DNA from 2 places in the Pelotomaculum schinkii genome. Region 2 is predicted to be linked to the other one. Evidence: a T-box and tRNA genes for the amino acid it is inferred to sense, from the RefSeq annotation. Region 2 holds a T-box; the other holds one or more tRNA genes.
The links. The T-box of region 2 lies ahead of ileS (isoleucine--tRNA ligase). A T-box ahead of a tRNA ligase gene usually reads a tRNA of that ligase, here a tRNA-Ile.

Region 1: it encodes a tRNA-Ile, which carries the amino acid that the T-box ahead of ileS (isoleucine--tRNA ligase) is inferred to sense. The anticodon was not compared.

The regions. Positions count from the first base shown of each region.
Region 1 covers NZ_QFGA01000001.1:2,005,216-2,008,630, forward strand. Annotated here, with positions in the region: rRNA gene Psch_RS09345 (23S ribosomal RNA) at 1-1,103, opposite strand, end outside; tRNA gene Psch_RS09350 (tRNA-Ala) at 1,322-1,397, opposite strand; tRNA gene Psch_RS09355 (tRNA-Ile) at 1,512-1,588, opposite strand; rRNA gene Psch_RS09360 (16S ribosomal RNA) at 1,867-3,403, opposite strand.
Region 2 covers NZ_QFGA01000002.1:626,024-629,438, forward strand. Annotated here, with positions in the region: gene ileS (isoleucine--tRNA ligase) at 1-2,230, opposite strand, end outside; T-box leader at 2,300-2,541, opposite strand; gene Psch_RS13970 (DUF167 domain-containing protein) at 2,914-3,198, opposite strand; gene Psch_RS13975 (DUF2889 domain-containing protein) at 3,200-3,415, opposite strand, start outside.

The DNA.
Region 1 (3,415 bases), on a different contig from region 2:
CACCCGCAGTCTGACTCCTAGGGTCAAAATATCCGGCATTCGGAGTTTGATTGGGTTCGGTAATCGGTGAAGACCCCTAGCCCAGTCAGTGCTCTACCTCCGGTATTCATCCCTAAGGCTAGCCCTAAAGCTATTTCGGGGAGAACCAGCTATTTCCGGGTTCGATTGGCATTTCACCCCTACCCACACCTCATCCGCCGCCTTTTCAACGACGGTCGGTTCGAGCCTCCACTTTATTTTACTAAAGCTTCACTCTGGACATGGGTAGATCACCCGGTTTCGGGTCTACTCCAACGGACTTCCTTCGCCCTATTAAGACTTGCTTTCGCTGCGGCTCCGCGTCTCTTTCGCTTAACCTTGCCCGCTGGACGTAACTCGCCGGTCCGTTCTACAAAAAGTACGCCATCACACTTCGGTAGTCAGTAGTCGGTAGTCTGTTGTCGGATTGCTTGTTGGAATTCGCCTTTAGGCGAATTCCTTCCTAATCTGACTACTGACTACTCACTACCGACTACCGAATAGTGCTCTGACTGTTTGTAAGCATACGGTTTCAGGTGCTGTTTCACTCCCCTCCCGGGGTGCTTTTCACCTTTCCCTCACGGTACTTGTTCACTATCGGTCGCACCGGGTATTTAGCCTTGGGAGGTGGTCCTCCCGGATTCCCACAGGGTTCCCCGTGTCCCGTGGTACTTGGGATACTCTCGTAGTACCTCGACTTTTCGCCTACAGGGGTTTTACCTCCTATGCCGGGCCTTTCCAGGCCGCTTCGGCTAAATCTACTACACTATCTGATGAGAGTCCCGCAACCCCAGTCGTGCATGCACTACTGGTTTAGGCTCGCCCCGCTTCGCTCGCCGCTACTAGGGGGTTCGATCTTTCTTTCTTTTCCTCCGGCTACTAAGATGTTTCAGTTCGCCGGGTGCCCTCCGTTAACCTATGGATTCAGCTAACGGTGACGGGGGTTTGCCCCCGCCGGGTTGCCCCATTCGGATATCTACGGATCTATGCCTGTTTGCGGCTCCCCGTAGCTTTTCGCAGCTTGCCACGTCCTTCTTCGGCCCTGTGCGCCTAGGCATCCACCGTATGCCCTTTGCAGCTTGACCTAATTTCGCGCGCTACTTAGAACATCTTCTATGCTCTAGTTACTCTTGTTCTCCTATGCTGTGCAGTTTTCAAAGAACGATTGGGTGGTTGGTGGTTAGTGGTTTGTCGTTGGACTCCTTCTAACTACCTACCTTCCCTATTGAGAGAATTTAATATTAATGGCTTCGGCTTCGGTTGGCCTACCCAACCGCTAACCACCCGCCACTAACTACTAAATTGGTGGAGATGAGCGGATTCGAACCGCTGACCCCCTGCTTGCAAGGCAGGTGCTCTCCCAGCTGAGCTACACCCCCAATGTCGGTAGTCTGTTGTCTGTTGTCGGTAGTCGGTTTATTCGTTGGAATTTGCCGCAGGCAAATTCCTTCTTAAAATCTAACTACTGACTACCTACTACCCACTACTGAAATTGGTGGGACTAGGTGGACTCGAACCACCGACCTCACGCTTATCAGGCGTGCGCTCTAGCCGGCTGAGCTATAGTCCCACGGTCTCTCAAAACTAAACAGTGCATTCGGTAGTCTGTTGTCTGTTGTCGGTTGTCGGATTGTCCGTTGGAATTTGCCGCAGGCAAATTCCTTCTCATCTCCCACTACTGACTACTCACTACGAACTACTGAATTGATGGATGGTCGACCTGGAGTATTATTCAGTTGTAGGTTGTCTGTTATCAGTTGTCGGATTATTCGTCGGAATTTGCTTTCGCAAATTCTTAAAATCTAACTACTGACTACTCACTACCCGCTACTGATATCTTCTCCTTAGAAAGGAGGTGATCCAGCCGCACCTTCCGATACGGCTACCTTGTTACGACTTCACCCCAATCACCAACCCCACCTTCGACGGCTGCCTCCTGTTAAGGTTAGCTCACCGGCTTCGGGTGTTGTCAGCTTTCGTGGTGTGACGGGCGGTGTGTACAAGGCCCGGGAACGTATTCACCGCAGTATGCTGACCTGCGATTACTAGCGATTCCGACTTCATGCAGGCGAATTGCAGCCTGCAATCCGAACTGAGACCGGCTTTTTGGGATTTGCTCCGCCTCGCGGCTTCGCTTCCCTTTGTACCGGCCATTGTAGCACGTGTGTAGCCCAGGACATAAGGGGCATGATGATTTGACGTCATCCCCACCTTCCTCCGTTTTGTCAACGGCAGTTCCTCTAGAGTGCTCGCCTTCACGCGTTAGCAACTAAACGTAGGGGTTGCGCTCGTTGCGGGACTTAACCCAACATCTCACGACACGAGCTGACGACAACCATGCACCACCTGTCTCCCTGTTTACCCGAAGGCAAAACTCTGTGTTTCCACAGTCATCAGGGGATGTCAAACCCTGGTAAGGTTCTTCGCGTTGCGTCGAATTAAACCACATGCTCCACCGCTTGTGCGGGCCCCCGTCAATTCCTTTGAGTTTCAACCTTGCGGCCGTACTCCCCAGGCGGGGTGCTTATTGTGTTAACTACGGCACAGAAGGGGTCGATACCTCCTACACCTAGCACCCATCGTTTACGGCGTGGACTACCGGGGTATCTAATCCCGTTCGCTCCCCACGCTTTCGCGCCTCAGCGTCAGTAACAGGCCAGAGAGCCGCCTTCGCCACTGGTGTTCCTCCCAATATCTACGCATTTCACCGCTACACTGGGAATTCCACTCCCCTCTCCTGCCCTCAAGTCTACCAGTTTCTCAGGCACGCTACCGGTTGAGCCGATAGTTTTCACCATAAGACTTAGTAAACCGCCTACGCGCCCTTTACGCCCAGTAATTCCGGACAACGCTCGCCCCCTACGTTTTACCGCGGCTGCTGGCACGTAGTTAGCCGGGGCTTCCTCCTCAGGTACCGTCATTTTTTTCTTCCCTGAAGACAGAATTTTACAACCCGAAGGCCTTCTTCATCCACGCGGCGTTGCTCCGTCAGGCTTTCGCCCATTGCGGAAGATTCCCCACTGCTGCCTCCCGTAGGAGTCTGGACCGTGTCTCAGTTCCAGTGTGGCCGTCCACCCTCTCAGGCCGGCTACCCATCGTCGCCTTGGGGGTCTCTTACACCTCCAACCAGCTAATGGGACGCGGACCCATCTTAATGCGGATTGCTCCTTTCCTCAAAAAAACATGTGTTCCCTTGAGCGTATCCGGTATTAGCGCCAGTTTCCCGGCGTTATCCCGGTCGTTAAGGCAGGTTATCCACGCGTTACTCACCCGTCCGCCACTAAAGTTTGAGATTCGCAAGCTTCCTCTCAAACCTCCGTTCGACTTGCATGTGTTAAGCACGCCGCCAGCGTTCGTCCTGAGCCAGGATCAAACTCTCCATCTATATCTGAAAAAT
Region 2 (3,415 bases):
CTCTGCGCTCTGTTGAGCCGGCCGGCATGGTGTAGAGGCGATCCTTGATGATATCCAGGTAAAGCGCGCTCATGTCGATAGCACAGAAGGTGTGGACGGCGTGGTAAACGACGTGGTACTCAAAGTCCTGATAGCCCCCGGTAACCCTCTTCACCAGGTTCTGCAGCTTGGACAGCGCCCAACGGTCGATTTCGGGCAGTTGAGCATAGTCCACCTTGTGTACGGCCGGATCGAAATCATGGAGGTTGCCGAGCAGGAAGCGGCAGGTGTTTCTTATTTTGCGGTAGGCCTCGGTCATTTGCTTCATAATGCTGGGGGAAGCCGCCAGATCCCCCCGGTAATCCGCTGAACTGACCCACAGGCGCAGGATATCGGCGCCCAGTTGTTTAATAACCTTGGCCGGATCAACCACGTTGCCCAGTGATTTGGACATCTTGCGGCCCTTCTCATCTACAACAAACCCGTGTGTCAGGACCGCCCGGTAGGGAGCCTGCCCGGTGACGGCCACCGAGGTGGAAAGGGAAGAATTAAACCAACCCCGGTGCTGGTCGCTGCCCTCAAGGTAAAGGTCTGCCGGGCGCTGCAGGTCGGGCCACACCTGCGGTTCATCCAGCACACCGAAGTGACTGGTGCCGGAGTCAAACCAGACATCCATGATGTCGGTTTCCTTGGTAAAGCCGTCACAGCCGCAATGAGCGCATTTCATCCCCGGCGGCAGCAATTCTGAAGCTTCCCGGGCAAACCAGACGTCGGAACCATGTTCCCGGAAAAGTCCCTGCAGGTGGCTGATCGTCTGGTCGTTGATCAATTCCTTGCCGCAGTCCCGGCAGTAAAAGATCGGAATTGGCACACCCCAGCTGCGCTGGCGTGAAATGCACCAGTCGCCCCGGTTGGCCACCATGTTATAAATCCGCTCCTCCCCCCAGCCCGGGATCCAGCGCACCGTCCGGATGGCGTCCAGAGTGGCCTGACGAAACCCGTCAATGGAGGCGAACCACTGTTCCGTGGCCCTGAAGAAAACAGGCTTCTTGCAGCGCCAGCAGTGAGGATACTGGTGCTGGATGGTAGAATGCTCCATAAGATGGCCGCGGTTTTCCAGTTCCTCAATGACGGACTTATTGGCGTCCAGATAAAATTCTCCGGCAAAGATGCCGCCTTCCTCCGTAAAGCGTCCTTTGGCGTCAACCGGTGAGAGGACGGGCAGACCGTACTTCTTGCCCACTATAAAGTCTTCCATGCCGTGGCCAGGGGCGGTATGCACACAACCGGTGCCCTGGTCGAGGGTTACATGGTCGCCCAGGATTACCAGGGAAGCCCGGTCGACAAACGGGTGTTTACACACTATTTGCTCCAGCTCCGTACCCCTGAATGTTTTTATGGTTTCAACGTCATCAAGGCCAACCGTCTTAACAAAACTCTCCATCAATTCGGAGGCAACCAGATATTTTTCACTGCCTGCCCTGAATAACACATATTCAAAATCAGGGTGGAGAGTGATAGCCAGGTTGGCCGGCAAGGTCCAGGGGGTGGTGGTCCAGATTACCACGAAGGTGCTGTCTTCAGGAAGTACCCCCTTGCCGTCCTGCACCGGGAACCTCACAAAAATCGAAGCAGACTGTTTGTCGGCATACTCCACTTCGGCTTCAGCCAGAGCGGTTTCGCAAGAGGCGCACCAGTATACCGGTTTGAGTCCCTTGTAAATGTAACCTTTCTTGGCCATATCGCCAAAAACACCGATCTGGCGGGCCTCATAATGGGGCATCAAGGTCAGATAAGGATTGTCCCAATCCCCCCGTACCCCCAGCCGTTTGAATTCCTCTTTCTGAATATCGACATACTTCAGAGCGAACTCCTTGCACTTGCCGCGAAACTCTACCGGGTGGATATTATTGCGGTTAAGCCCAAAGGCCTTGATGGCCTGTTGTTCGATGGGGAGGCCGTGCGTATCCCATCCCGGCACATAGGGTGCGTTAAAGCCCGACATGGAATGGAACTTGACTATGATATCCTTCAATATTTTATTTAAAACATGACCAAGGTGAATGTGGCCATTCGCGTAGGGCGGCCCGTCGTGCAGGATGTACTTGGGACAATCACGTTGTTGTTCCTGTACCAGCCGGTAGATGTCAATATCTTCCCAGAATTTTAAGATCTCCGGTTCTCTTTCGGGCAGGTTGCCCCGCATCGGAAAATCTGTTTTAGGCAGGTTTAAAGTCTTACTGTAGTCCATCTTTTTAATACCCCTCCAAAATTTAAACATATATGAACTTGACTATTATGAACGAATAAATCCCGCCCCCAAAGGGACGGGATTATAACCCGTGGTACCACCCTAAATGCCGGCCCGCCAGTTATTAGCTGCTAAGGCCTGCCACTCCAGTCGCCCGGTAACGGTGGCGATCCGGCCTGGCTTAATCCCCCGCAGGGTTTCAGCCGGCGCCTCACGGGTGATTTTTAACGTTTATCCGTACCCGGTTCCCACCATACCCGGGTTCTCTTTACCGGAATTACACGCCTACTCGTCCCGCTCACAGGCAGCTATCGAGCCTTAACAGACAATATTATATAGAAAAGGCCCTGGTGCGTCAACTTGCCAAGTGAATTTCCCCAACCAACAGAAAATTAGTTGCCCAACCTTAGTAAAATATACTGCATTTTGTTTCACTTATCACAAAAATTGTTCTCGAAAAGGCTTGACTTGCGGGCTTGGGGTTTTCCGGAGCGAGCGGAGCACTTGGGTGCGTTCCGTAGCGCGTGCGTTGCTTGCAGTAAAGCTTAAATAGCGCGTAGCTGCCGGATGGCTGTCTGCAGATGCGGTAGATATGACGCTCTAGTTGCACAAATGTAGAATTGCGAAGCGAGCGGAGGATAACCCCAAGACCACTACCCCAAAGGCTTTTCGAGAACCAGTTTTCAAGGTAGGCGTTTTTGGACTTCTGACACACTGACTCCTTTAATCTTGACAACTTTATTGCGTCCGGTCAGACCGGACAGGATTTCTACCTGGCCGCGGCCGACCGACAGGAGGTCGGCCAGGAAGGCGCGGCACGCCTCATTAGCTTCCCCATCCACCGGAGGCGCCGTCAGCCGTACCCTGAGAGCGTCTTCGAAAATTCCCGCCACCTGGTTTTTGGATGCCCGAGGCTGGACCCTTACCTTGAAGGACACGCCGTCCTTTTCTTCTTTTAGCGGCAGCACCTTATACAACTCCTCCTTTACGGATATTTGCCAGCGTATAGGCGACTGCTTTACGCAGTTCCTCAGCCAGGTCCGCCAGGTGTTCACAACCCTGTGGCCCGCCGACTATTTCAGACAACTGTTTCTTGGCGCATTCTGTAAGGACCAGACCTTTCAATCTACCGGGGAGCAAAGCACACTCAAAACACACCTGATCCGGCGCCCTGAGAAAGCTGCC